3 regions of the Pectobacterium peruviense genome follow, and region 1 is predicted to be linked to each of the others. Evidence: predicted binding sites of a transcription regulator. Region 1 holds the regulator's gene; each other region holds the start of a gene.
What was found. The regulator ArgR, encoded in region 1, controls arginine synthesis, uptake and breakdown. The targets are predictions, from matches to a motif close to ANTGAATAAAAATACANT.
Positions count from the first base shown of each region.

Region 1 (4,642 bases):
TTTCCATATAATAGACTATAATTACCTAAACTGCTAACCCTTACACGTTACCGACACACCTAAGACATAGAAGAAATGATGAAATCTAGCGCGATGCCCAAACACCGCAGCTAAAAAAAATGCGACAAAACAAAAGAAAATACAGCTTCTTTTCATCGCTGATGATTAACGTTCGGAGAGATCGTCAGCAGCGAATCAGTCAATCACCATTGATGAGAGTGGTTCCTCATCCGACGGCGTAATACCTAACTGGCTCAGTGTGGCGGACACACCGATTCGCAAAATATAAGCGATTAGCTCATCTCTTTCTTTTTCAGATAGTTGCTGATAAATCTGCATCCATACGGCTAGTGCCGCAGGCTGTTTCGCCGAGTAGGCGGAAGGCTCGTTTTCGAGTAATAGGGACTTTTTTACCGTATCCGGCAAGCTATGAATTGAGTATTCCACTCCTCTTCCCTGGACGCCTTTACGGCGGCGTTTCTCCCATCCATCCTCGCGGGCGCGCTTATTTAATCCTTGTCTTGATTTCGGAAGGCCGCCGACTCCAACCAATTCGCTGGTAGCAAACCACTCTTTTTTCATTGCCATTCATCCTGATAGTGCCATCCCTAACAAAAACGCGCTTATTTGGAAATTAATTGAGAATTTTAAGAAAAATTAATGCTATATTATTTCCAAATAATAATGTCATGTTAGCTCGGCATATAACTAACATCCGTTATTTATACCACTAATCTACAGTCGTCTTATAGCAAATAAGGGAAGGATTATGATTTTAAGGAAACAAGACTGGCATCCCGCTGATATCATTGCTGCACTGCGCAAGAAAAATACGACGCTGGCGGCGGTATCGCGAGCGGCCGGATTAAGCTCATCTACGCTAGCCAACGCGCTCTCACGCCCTTGGCCCAAGGGAGAATGGCTTATCGCCGATGCGCTGAGTATTCATCCATCAGAGATTTGGCCCAGCCGGTACTACAATCCAGAGACCAATGAGCTCATCGATAGAAAAAAACTCATCCGCCCCGATTAAAAAAGAAAAGCCGGAGATAGACATCTCCGGCTTTTTATTCTGCGTATTATTAACATTCAATAATACCCTAAATAATTCGAGTTGCAGGCAGGCGGCGACGCAGAGAGTCCCCAGTCACTTACATAAGTAAGTGACTGGGGTGAGCGAGGAAAAATTGGCTTAGCCAATTTGAACGTCGCTTGCGACGGCCCTCTAGGGCGAGGCTCAGAAATGAGCCAAGTATTGCCAACGCACATGCAGCTTGAAGTATGACGGGTAATCAATTACTTGATGAACGTCTCGCCTAACTCAATATCCTGCTTCAGCGTATCCAGCATGCTGTTAAGTGCGTTTTGCTCAAACGCACTTAATGCGCCGATATCTTTACGCTCAGCGACACCATCTTTGCCTAATAAAATTGGCTGTGCGAAGAAGCGCGCATGTTTGCCATCGCTTTCAACGTATGCACACTCAACCACACCGCTTTCACCTTGCAGCGCGCGAACCAGAGACAGACCAAAACGCGCAGCAGCCTGACCCATAGACAACGTTGCCGATCCGCCACCTGCTTTGGCTTCAACAACTTCGGTGCCCGCATTCTGAATGCGCTTGGTCAGATCGGCCACTTCCTGCTCGCTGAAGCTAATGCCAGGAACCTGAGACAGCAGAGGCAGAATCGTCACGCCAGAGTGCCCGCCGATAACCGGCACATTAATATCCTGCGGCTGTTTGCCTTTCAGCTCAGCAACGAACGTGTTGGAACGGATGATATCCAGCGTGGTTACGCCGAACAGTTTGTTTTTGTCATACACGCCGGCTTTTTTCAGCACTTCGGCTGCGATGGCAACGGTCGTGTTCACTGGGTTGGTAATGATACCGATGCAGGCTTTCGGGCAGGTAACCGCAATTTGCTCAACCAGATTACGCACAATGCCAGCATTGACGTTGAACAGATCGGAACGATCCATACCAGGTTTACGTGCCACACCTGCGGAAATCAGCACGATATCCGCGCCAACAAGCGCCGGTTTAGCATCTTCACCGCTATAGCCTTTGATCTTCACTGCTGTAGGAATATGGCTCAGATCGACGGCAACACCCGGCGTTACCGGAGCGATATCGTAGAGGGATAGTTCTGAACCTGAAGGAAGCTGGGTTTTGAGGAGGAGTGCGAGTGCCTGACCGATACCACCTGCTGCTCCGAGAACTGCAACTTTCATCCTAAACTCCTTATTATCGTAAAATAAAAAAGTGCCGTGAATTCATTTGGTTATAAACAGAATATAAAAATGGGGATAAAATCAGTCTACTTATTTTTCTACAAATGAACGAGAGACAAAAAATTCGCTATGTCTCTAATAATAAATCAAAAACAATCATTCGTTTGAAAGGTAAGTAAAGTTAATAAGCTATTGAGCTATAACGTGGTGTTCATTCACGTGCGTTTAACCAGTGGGCTACATTACACCGATCAATGGCGTCCAAACAACATCATTCTGATAACATTTGATTTACTTTTATGTGACGCAGGACGCATTTCTCGGACTACCCGATAGGATGAATTTTTTTGAAAACAGCGACTAGCGCATATATGGGGAAATAGACTGGAATTATAGGCGATTTAATTGCATAAAAATTCACACAACTGCATAATAGAAAGATTAACCATAACAATTAATCCGGTGCAGAATGCGAAATTCGACAAAACAAGAAGACCTCGTTAAAGCGTTCAAAGCGCTGTTAAAGGAAGAGAAGTTCAGCTCTCAAAGTGAGATTGTTCAGGCATTGCAAGACGAAGGATTTGAAAACATCAACCAATCCAAAGTGTCACGCATGCTAACGAAATTTGGCGCGGTGCGCACACGCAATGCAAAAATGGAAATGGTGTATTGCCTCCCTGCTGAACTCGGCGTCCCTACCACATCCAGCCCGCTGAAGAACCTTGTGCTCGACGTTGACTACAACGACTCGGTCGTCGTCATACATACCAGCCCAGGTGCCGCACAGCTCATTGCTCGTCTGCTGGACTCACTAGGGAAGTCAGAAGGGATTCTTGGCACTATCGCTGGTGATGACACCATCTTCACCACCCCAGCAAGAGGCTTCAGCGTCAAACAGCTTTACGAAGCGATTCTGGTACTCTTCGAACAAGAGCTGTAATTCCACTTGTCCGCTGCCGTTTTTTGGTTACTCAATTCTTTGCTGCGCCTTCCTCGCTACGTGTAGGCCGCTACACGTAGCGAGTATCGTTCAGGCATTTTTACACCGCAGGTAATTCAGCCAACGGCCAACGTGGACGAACGGATACGCCCAGCGTCTGGCTTGCGCCATGCAGCAGACGTACGCTGCCCGCATAGGCAATCATCGCACCATTATCCGTGCAGAATTCGGGACGCGCATAAAACACTTCACCACCGCGTTTTGCCATTACTTCACCTAAGCGCTGGCGCAATGTCCGATTTGCGCTCACACCACCGGCCATGACGAGTCGTTTAAAGCCCGTATCATCCAATGCACGACGACACTTGATGGCCAGCGTATCCACGACGGCATCTTCAAAAGCACGCGCAATATCGGCACGCGTTTGGTCGTCATCACCGTTGCTACGAATCGTATTGGCAGCAAACGTTTTTAGCCCAGAAAAACTGAAATCCAACCCCGGACGATCGGTCATCGGACGCGGGAATGTAAAACGTTGAGAATCACCTGCCTGCGCCATTTTCGATAGCATTGGACCACCGGGATAATCCAATCCCAGCAACTTCGCCGTTTTATCAAACGCTTCACCCGCCGCATCGTCAACCGATTCGCCCAGCAAGCGGTATTCGCCAATGCCTGTCACGCTGATGAGCTGCGTATGACCACCAGAAACCAGCAGCGCCACGAAGGGGAACGCTGGTGGGTTATCTTCCAGCATCGGCGCCAGCAAATGCCCTTCCATATGATGCACAGGAACCGCTGGCACGCCCCAAGCGAACGCCAACGACCTGCCGACCGTCGCGCCCACCAATAGCGCGCCAACCAAACCAGGGCCGGCGGTATAAGCCACACCATCGATATCGTCAGCCTGTAACCCGGCTTCACGCAGCGCCGCTTGAATCAGAGGAACCGTTTTGCGCACGTGATCGCGTGAGGCTAGCTCAGGTACTACGCCACCGTAATCAGCATGTAATTTGACCTGACTGTATAGCTGATTGGCGAGCAAACCCACTTCCGTGCCATAAATAGCCACTCCGGTTTCATCACAGGATGTTTCGATACCCAATACGCGCATTGCTGTTCCTACTTTGATGACGATACGAGCATTCGTAAAATGCCGCTTGCTTCAAACTGCGGATAGTCTACCATAAGCGACCTGATTTCTGCGCTGGCCGCGGTTGGGTGTTTTATGATCACCGCAATGCTTTACAAAGGCGTCACGTTTGCAGTAGAATTCCGCACCATTTTGAAAAGGCTGGCACAAGGCCAGCGGCAAACCGAATTTATTGAGGTGAGAGGCACATGCCGGTAATTAAAGTACGTGAAAACGAGCCGTTCGACGTAGCTCTGCGTCGCTTCAAACGTTCCTGTGAAAAAGCGGGCGTTCTGGCTGAAGTTCGTCGTCGTGAGTTTTATGAAAAACCAACGACC
Region 1 is NZ_CP161826.1:4,224,926-4,229,567, forward strand. Features, by position in the region: gene DUT67_RS18990 (DNA-binding protein) at 196-582, opposite strand; gene DUT67_RS18995 (helix-turn-helix transcriptional regulator) at 770-1,033, shown strand; gene mdh (malate dehydrogenase) at 1,297-2,232, opposite strand; gene argR (transcriptional regulator ArgR) at 2,702-3,172, shown strand; gene tsaD (tRNA (adenosine(37)-N6)-threonylcarbamoyltransferase complex transferase subunit TsaD) at 3,273-4,286, opposite strand; gene rpsU (30S ribosomal protein S21) at 4,514-4,642, shown strand, end outside.

Region 2 (4,642 bases), 450 kb from region 1:
AATCGCCGACTTTCTCAATCAGGCGCAGCTCAACCCAGCTGTGAATGTCTTCCGCATCGCTTTGCAGGATCATCTCAGGATCGGCTTGTACCTCAACCAGCAGCGCATTCAGCGCCTGTTCCAGTTGTTGCTGTTCCTGCTCGCTGAGCACATTGACCGTCACCAGCGCTTTCGACCAGCCAATCGAACCAACGATGTCCTGTTCCGCCAGACGGTAATCAAACCGCAGTGAGTCATTAAATTGTTTAAAACGCTGATCTGCTGCCTGACTAAACCGACCGCCCCACAAAGCCATAACCCTTACTCCTAAAAATATCATTCATGTTGGTATCGCATCATGCCATACCCAGAAACGACTTACGCCAGAATACGCGTGCCAATCGCCACACCGTTAAACAGTGCAGGCAATTGCTCGGCATGACGCCAACTGGCGATATCAACCGGACGCCCCAGCGCACGAGCGGCATCCAGCGCGGCGTTAACCTTAACAATCATGCCGTCGGTGATGATGCCCTGAGCAATCAGTTGCTCGGCTTTCTCCGCCGTCATTTCGGCAATACGCTGGCCTTTACCATCCAGAATGCCGCTCACATCAGACAGCAGAATTAAATCCGCGCCCAGCGTTTGCGCCAGCGCCGTCGCCGCCTGATCGGCATTGACGTTCATCAGGTCGCCCTGCGCCGTAATACCGATGGAGCTAACAACAGGCAGATAGCCCGCTGACAACAGCGTGTTCAGCAGCGCAGGCGATCCCGCTTCCGCTTTACCGACAAAGCCCAGAGACTCATCTAACTGCGTTACCGTCGTACTACCGCCGTCGCCCAGGCACAAGCCCACTGCGTTGATATCGTGCTTTTTCGCCCATGACAGCAGCGTCTTGTTGGCTGAACCCGCCAGCGCACCGGTAATGATGTCGATCTGATCGGCAGGCGTGACGCGCAGGCCGTTTTTCTTCACAACAGGCAGCGACAGTTTCTTCATCAGCTCATCCACCAGACAGCCACCGCCGTGCACAATCACCAGCGGACGCTGATGTTCCTGACGGTAAGCCACCAGCGCGGTGAACAGACGCTCCAGCGCTTCTTCACTATCCAGTAAAACGCCACCTAACTTGATAATTAACGGATTCATTATGCTTCGTGCCTCGAAATGTCGGGACCAGTAGTCATTAAATTAACGATTGGGTTTCAGGGAAACCAAAACGAATGTTCATGCATTGCACAGCCTGCGCCGCCGCGCCTTTCAGCAGGTTATCTTCGGTTGCCACCACGATGAGGTGCTCACCGTCGACGGCGAAACCGATATCGCAGAACGGTAGGCCAACAACGGATTTCAGCGCCGGGATGCCTTTATCATACAAGCGAACCAGCGGCTTATCGTGATAAGCGTTGTGATAGGCTTCGGCGACATCCTGCTGGGTTACTCCCGGTTGCAGGCGACAGGTGATAGTTTCCAGAATGCCACGGGCAAAGTTGCCCAAATGCGGCGTGAAGATCACTGGCGTACCGAGGTGTGTTGAAATTTCAGGCTCATGGCGGTGGTTGAAAATGCCGTACGGTTGCAAGCTGACTTCACAGAAGCTACTGGTCAGTGACGCTTTACGCCCCGCTCCGCTCACGCCGCTCACGGCATTAATCACTGGCCACTGGGCTGGATTCAGCAGTTGAGCATCAAGCAGCGGTTTCAGAGCCAGCTGCGCAGCCGTCGGATAACAGCCCGGCACGGCAATCAGCTGTGCCTGTTTTACGCTTTCAGCGCGCCATTCCGCCAGCCCGTAAACCGCTTTTTCCAGCCAGTCGGTGTGCTGATGTTCGAAGCCATAATAGCGGCGATAAAATTCAGCATCCTGTACGCGGAACGCGCCGGACAAATCAAAAACAGTGCAGCCTGCCGCCAGAAAAATCGGGGCCAGATCGTGGCTGACTTTGTGGTCGGTCGCCAGAAAAACAACATCCACGCCTTTCGCCGCTTCTTCAGCATCGGTCAGCGGTTTTACCGGTACATCGATGATGCCTTTGAGCTGCGGATGTAAATCAGAAATCAATTTTCCTGCATCGACACTTTGCGCAGAAACCATCAAAGCGGTTATGTTCATCTGTGGGTGACGGTTCAGGTAGAGCGCAAGCTCAGCGCCGGTATAACCACTTGCACCAACAATCAGCGTATTCAGCATGGGATCCGTATACCTTCTTATTTATCTATGGAACAGGTAACAGGGTTCACCAGCGTCGGTACGCTGTTCACCCGCGAAACTCAGTGAAAGTGACGAATCGCCATCGCCGTACCTTTGGGTTTCCTTTCGCCGAGCAATATTGTATTTTTATTCAAAATAAATGCATGAATATTGATACTATCCTAACCAGAGGCTGTCAACAGTGAAGATGAATTTACCCCCTTTTATTGAGCTATATCGGGCATTGATCGCCACACCATCCATCAGTGCTACCGACAGCGCGCTCGATCAAAGTAATCATACCTTAATCAACCTGCTGGCAGGCTGGTTCGGCGATATCGGCTTCCATGTTGAAGTTCAACCGGTCCCCGGCACCCTTAATAAATTTAATATGCTGGCGCGGATTGGTGAAGGAAAAGGTGGCTTATTGTTGGCAGGGCACACCGACACCGTTCCGTTCGACGACGGTCGGTGGACGCGCGACCCCTTCACGCTGACGGAACACGACAACAAGCTGTACGGTTTGGGCACCGCGGATATGAAAGGGTTCTTTGCTTTTATTCTGGATGCCCTGCGCGATATCGATCCAACTAAACTCACGAAACCACTCTACGTGCTGGCGACGGCGGATGAAGAAACGACAATGGCTGGCGCCAAGTATTTCTCCGAATCCACGCAGATTCGCCCGGACTGCGCCATCATCGGCGAACCCACTTCGCTGCAACCGGTGCGCGCCCACAAAGGGCATATGTCCAATGCGATCCGTATTCAGGGGCAGTCCGGCCATTCCAGCGATCCTTCGCGCGGCGTGAACGCGATTGAACTGATGCACGAAGCGATTTCGCACCTGTTGGTGCTGCGCAATACCTTACAAGAACGCTATCACAACCCGATTTTCCATATTCCCTACCCGACGATGAACCTCGGCCACATTCACGGCGGCGATGCAGCCAACCGTATCTGCGGCTGCTGTGAACTGCATATGGATATCCGTCCGCTGCCAGGCATTACGCTTAACGATCTCGACGGACTGCTGTCAGAAGCGCTTGAGCCCGTCAGCCAACGCTGGCCGGGTCGGTTGACCATCAGCGAACTGCATCCGCCGATTCCTGGCTATGAGTGTCCGCCCGATCACCGTCTGATATCAGTCGTGGAGAATCTGCTGGGGACGAAAACGGAAATTGTGAACTACTGCACCGAAGCGCCGTTTATTCAGACGCTGTGCCCAACGCTAGTCTTGGGGCCAGGATCGATTGAACAGGCGCATCAGCCGGATGAATATATTGATACCGCGTTTATCAAACCGACGCGGGAACTGATTTCGCAGGTTATTCATCACTTCTGCCACCACTGACCCGATGAAAGCGGCCCTGTCAGCCACGCTGGCAGGGCCATTTTGAGATAGCTCATGAAAAAGAAAGATTTCATCGCACAGGATTTACTGAGCAAAATCTATCAGCACACCGATCCACTCCCGGAAAAGCTGCCGCCGGAACGCCAGTTGGCGGAAGAATACGGCGTATCGCGCTTCACTATTCGTCAGGCGCTGGAGAAGCTCGCCAGCATCGGCGCGATCCATATGGTGCAAGGATCGGGTAATTTCATTAATCAGGGTGTGCGCAGCAACCCGCTGGTTTATAACTCGATTACCGAAAAGAAATTTACTCAGATTTCATCCCGCCTGCTTAGCCTACATAAACGCCTGCCGAACCGAGAGGAGCAGCAGGTATTTGCTATCAGCGACAATGCGTTCATCTGGGAATTCAGCCGCTTACGTTATGTCGATAACCGCAAGGTGCAGATCGAAATATCGAAAATGCCTGCCGCAGATTTCCCGGATATGAGCCAGAAGATTATTGAAGGCTCGATTCAGCAGTATGTGCTCAGCAAGGGCTATGCGATTTCACACTACCTGACACATTATCAGGCGGTTAACGTCACTAAAGCACAGGCTGAGCTGTTGGGCTGCAAGAAAGGCACGGCGGCGATGCATATTCTTAATCGCGGAATTTTACAGGGCGGGCGCGTGTACGAATCGAGCGATATCATCGATATAGATTACACCTGCACCTACGTCATCCCCTTAAACCTCGATAACCTGGCCTTCCGCCAGTCGCCGTAAGCGACTCAAGGCGTATGCATCGTGCCATCTGGCAGGCGACTCTGCGTCCACTCGTGCGGACGATACACCACGGGGAACTGCCGCGCCGCGTCCAGATCGATACCAACGCCAATACCGGGGCGCTCAATCGGGTACAGATAGCCATTCTCCGGTTCGACCGCCTGCGGGAAGACCTTGCGGGTATTGTCCGGGTAAGCAACAAATTCCTGAATCGCGGCGTTGTGCAGGTGGATATTGAGGTGGATGTTGACCGCCGCGCCGATGGGCGTCATATCCGGCGGACAGTGCCACGCTAACCGAACGCCAAAGTTCTGACAGAATGCACCCAGCTTCAGCGCTGGCGTAAT
Region 2 is NZ_CP161826.1:4,669,932-4,674,573, forward strand. Features, by position in the region: gene argH (argininosuccinate lyase) at 1-295, opposite strand, end outside; gene argB (acetylglutamate kinase) at 358-1,131, opposite strand; gene argC (N-acetyl-gamma-glutamyl-phosphate reductase) at 1,169-2,173, opposite strand; gene argE (acetylornithine deacetylase) at 2,376-3,527, shown strand; gene DUT67_RS21075 (GntR family transcriptional regulator) at 3,582-4,295, shown strand; gene DUT67_RS21080 (starvation-sensing protein RspA) at 4,301-4,642, opposite strand, start outside.
Region 2: a site for ArgR is predicted at 2,312-2,329, ahead of argC (N-acetyl-gamma-glutamyl-phosphate reductase). Genes of this name have one in related genera too.

Region 3 (4,642 bases), 410 kb from region 1:
TGGAGCAGCCTGGTAGCTCGTCGGGCTCATAACCCGAAGGTCGTCGGTTCAAATCCGGCTCCCGCAACCAATTGATGTGAATCGTCCATCAAAGCAGTGAAGATTAGTTATTACGGACGCGGGATGGAGCAGCCTGGTAGCTCGTCGGGCTCATAACCCGAAGGTCGTCGGTTCAAATCCGGCTCCCGCAACCAACTAAAACTATCTTTTAAGAAGTAAACGATAAAGCACCTTAACGGGTGCTTTTTTGTTTTTTGTGCCACATGTTTTCTACGCATGCCCTACTTCTACACTCGTCTACGACATATTTCCTTTAAACCGCGCCGACAAGACGCGGTTACTGCGTAATATTGACGCTACTCACCACACCCACTACCGCTCCGCCTGACTAGCGAAGTAGGCTTTAATCCCTGCGAAAATGGATTCGGCAATTTGCTGCTGGAAATGACTGGTACGCAGCTTACGTTCTTCTTCCAGATTACTGATAAATGCCGTCTCAACCAGAACAGAAGGGATATCCGGGGCTTTCAGTACTGCAAATCCGGCCTGATCAACACTGTTTTTGTGCAGACGGTTCACCTTGCCCAGCCGAGTCAGGATCTCTTTACCAAACGTTAAGCTGTCGCCAATCGTCACGGTCTGCACCAGATCGAACATGGTATGATCCAAATAGCGATCACCGCTCATACTCACCCCACCGATCAAATCCGATTCATTCTGCGTCTCAGCCAAAAATTTAGCAGCGGTGCTGGTTGCCCCTTTCTTCGAGAGTGCAAAAACCGACGATCCCCTGGCAGCTCGATTGGTAAAGGCATCCGCATGAATCGAAATGAACAGATCGGCACGCTGCTTGCGCGCTTTCGCCACCCGTACACGCAGCGGAATGAATACATCTTCATTGCGCGTCATATACGCTTTCATATTGGATTCATTATCGATCAGCTTGCGCAAGCGGCGGGCGATTTGCAGCACGATGTCTTTTTCGCGCGTTTTATTCTTGCCAATCGCGCCAGGATCCTCACCACCGTGACCGGGATCGAGCATAATAATCAGTGGGCGATCTCGCCCGGCCTTCCCCGCTTTCGGCGCTTCCGCTGGCAGCGTGCGTTCTAAATCGCCTTTGTTGTAATCCTCCAGCAGCGCCAGCAGTGGATCGTCTTCGTTGTCGTAGCGCCCTGCGGCAGGGTACAAATCCAGCACCAGCCGGTGTTTGAATTCAGCCACTGGCCCCAGCGTAAAGACTTTGGTCGTTGCCTGCTGTTTGAGTTCCAACACAAAACGCACCGTACTTTTATCAAACTGCCCGATGCGCGCTTCTTTAATCAGCGGATCGTTATCCTGCTGAAACTGGCTGGCTATTTCCTTCAGTACCTTGTTCAGATGAACATTTTCGATATCCACCACGATGCGTTCAGGATTACTGAGGCTAAACTGTTTATATTTCAGCGAATGATTGGATTCCAACGTGACGCGGGTATAGGCGGAAGACGGCCAAACACGCACGGCGATAACCTGTGCCGTCGCAGCCAAACCCACACCACTTACGCTTAATAGCCAGGTTGCTGCTGCGCTTTGTAATAGACGCCGTCGAGTCAGATGATGATTCGAATAAGACATGCCGCTCCGATCTAATTGCTGTGCGCTATCCTGCATTGTCGTGTTACCACTGCGCGGATATGCCATCAAAAAATGAATAAAGGTAAAAATTGTCAAAAACTTTAACGAATCTGCTCCGCCCTGTCATGCAAAAATCCTGTGCATGCCCGTCATACTTCAAGCTGCATGTGCGTTGGCTTCCCTTAAATACTCGGCCCGTCGTGGGCCTCGCCCTGAAGGGCCGCTGCAAGCAGCGTTCAAATCTGCTCCCGACAGATTTGTCACCCCACTTACTTATGTAAGCTCCCGGGGACTCGCGCGGTTGCCGCGTTACGAGGCTCAGAAATGAGCCCCGCCCTAACGGGCCAACGCTTTGCGTTGTTCAAAACGCCAACGTTTTGTCCTGCAACTCGAATTATTTAGGGCATGGTGACGATATGAAACAAAACTCTCGTTTTTCTGGTTAATACTTCCTCTTGCGTTTTACGCTATAAAGAATAAAAATACAGAAATTACGAATAAAAATGCAAAGAGGGCTCACAGTGAAGGAACGTAGTACAGAGCTGGTTCAGGGCTTCCGCCATTCAGTTCCCTATATCAATGCCCACCGTGGCAAAACGTTTGTCATCATGTTAGGTGGCGAGGCCATTGAACATGCCAACTTCTCTAGCATCGTAAATGATATTGGGCTGTTACACAGTCTGGGGATCAAGCTGGTCGTCGTTTATGGTGCCCGTCCCCAGATCGATGCCAACCTGACAACGCACCACTACGAGCCCCACTATCATAAAAATACCCGTATCACCGACAGCGCCACGCTGGAACTGGTTAAACAGGCGGCGGGTATGCTGCAACTGGACATCACCGCTCGGCTGTCGATGAGCCTGAACAACACACCGCTGCAAGGTGCCCATATTAATGTCGTCAGCGGTAATTTTATTATCGCGCAGCCACTTGGCGTTGATGACGGTGTGGACTACTGCCACAGTGGCCGTATTCGCCGTATTGATGAAGAAGCGGTTCACCGCCAGTTGAATAGCGGCGCGATTGTGCTGCTTGGCCCAGTTGCTGTTTCAGTCACTGGCGAAAGTTTCAATTTAACCTCAGAAGAGGTTGCAACTCAGCTCGCCATTAAGCTGAAAGCAGAGAAGATGATCGGCTTCTGCTCGTCACAGGGTGTGACCAATGAAGAGGGCCGCATCATCTCCGAGCTGTTCCCGGACGATGCGCAGCAGCGTATTGATGTACTGGAACAGGCTGGCGATTACCATTCTGGTACGGTCAGATTCCTGCGCGGTGCAGTCAAAGCCTGTCGTAGCGGCGTGCGCCGTAGCCACCTGATCAGCTATCAGGACGACGGCGCGCTGTTGCAGGAACTGTTCTCACGCGATGGAATCGGTACGCAGATCGTGATGGAAAGCGCCGAGCAGGTTCGCCGTGCGACCATCAATGACATCGGCGGTATTCTGGAATTGATCCGTCCGCTGGAAGAACAAGGCATTCTGGTTAGACGCTCGCGTGAACAGCTGGAAATGGAGATCGACAAATTCACCGTCGTGGTACGTGATAACCTGACCATCGCCTGTGCCGCGCTTTATCCGTTCCCGGAAGAAAGCATCGGTGAAATGGCCTGCGTCGCGGTTCACCCGGATTACCGCAGTTCATCACGTGGCGATATGCTGTTAATGCGCGTTGCCGCTCAGGCGCGCCAGCAGGGTCTACAAAAGCTGTTCGTGCTGACCACACACAGCATCCACTGGTTTCAGGAGCGCGGCTTTTTACCCGCCGAAGTGGAAATGCTGCCGAAGAAAAAACAGGCGCTGTACAACTATCAGCGTCGCTCGAAGATTCTGGTGCTGGACCTCTGAATTATTCCATTCAATAAAGCTTCTCGTGGCCGATAGTAAAATCGGCCACGATGATTTCATCGGTTTAGGGCTGCTTGCCAAACTCACAGCTCAGCGTCGTCCACTTCCTTGCCTGTTCACTCAGCGTAAACCCTAACCCCAGACGATCGGACACCCACATGCGCCCATCGCGCAACTCTAGCTGCTCGTTGAAGAGCGGGTTCAGCCATTCGAAATGTTCCAGCCAGGGTTCAATCGGATAGGCCGCAGCCAGGTGCAAATGCACTTCCATCGCAAAGTGTGGCGCCAGCTTACGCCCATGTTTTGCCGCCAGATCCATGATTTTCAGGAAAGGAGAAATCCCACCCACACGCGGCGCATCAGGCTGAACAAAATCACTGGCATTACCAAGAATCAGCTGTTCGTGCTCGCGGAAACTGGTCAACATCTCACCCGTGGCAATCGGCGTATCCAGCGCTGCCGTCAGCGCCGCATGACCTTCTACATCGTAAGCATCCAGCGGCTCTTCAATCCAGACCAGATTAAAGGCTTCCATCTTTCTGCCCATCCGAATCGCCGTTTCGCGATCCCACTGCTGATTAGCATCCACCATCAGCGGGAAATCGTCTCCTAACGCTTCGCGTACCGCGGTGAGACGACGGATATCCTCCGCCGTATTCGGCTGGCCAACTTTCAGTTTGATCCCACCGATACCGCTTGCGCGGGAGATCACGACATTTTTTAATACCTGATCCAACGGCGTATGCAGGAAGCCACCGGAGGTGTTGTAGCACTGAACGGAATCACGGTGTGAACCCAACAGCTTCGACAAAGGCAAACCTGCACGCTTAGCTTTCATGTCCCACAGTGCAATGTCGAGCGGAGAAATAGCCTGCACCGCCATTCCGCTGCGGCCAACCGATGCCCCAGCCCACAGCAGTTTGGTATAGATCTTATCGATATCGTTCGGATCTTCGCCTAGCAGGTTATCCGCAATCTCTTTCGCATGAGCATAGATGCCTTGTCCACCCGCCCGCTTGGAGTAGCTGAACCCCACCCCTTCAAATCCATCACGACTGCGAATTTCGGCAAAAATAATCGCCACTTCAGTCAGCGGCTTTTGCCTGCCTGTCAGCACTTTCGCATCGCTAACCGGCGTTGCCAGCGGCAAAAATGCCAGAGAGAGTTTTACCCATTCG
Region 3 is NZ_CP161826.1:3,814,208-3,818,849, forward strand. Features, by position in the region: tRNA gene DUT67_RS17215 (tRNA-Met) at 1-70, shown strand, start outside; tRNA gene DUT67_RS17220 (tRNA-Met) at 118-194, shown strand; gene amiC (N-acetylmuramoyl-L-alanine amidase AmiC) at 373-1,617, opposite strand; gene argA (amino-acid N-acetyltransferase) at 2,121-3,464, shown strand; gene DUT67_RS17235 (L-talarate/galactarate dehydratase) at 3,529-4,642, opposite strand, start outside.
Region 3: a site for ArgR is predicted at 2,089-2,106, ahead of argA (amino-acid N-acetyltransferase). Genes of this name have one in related genera too.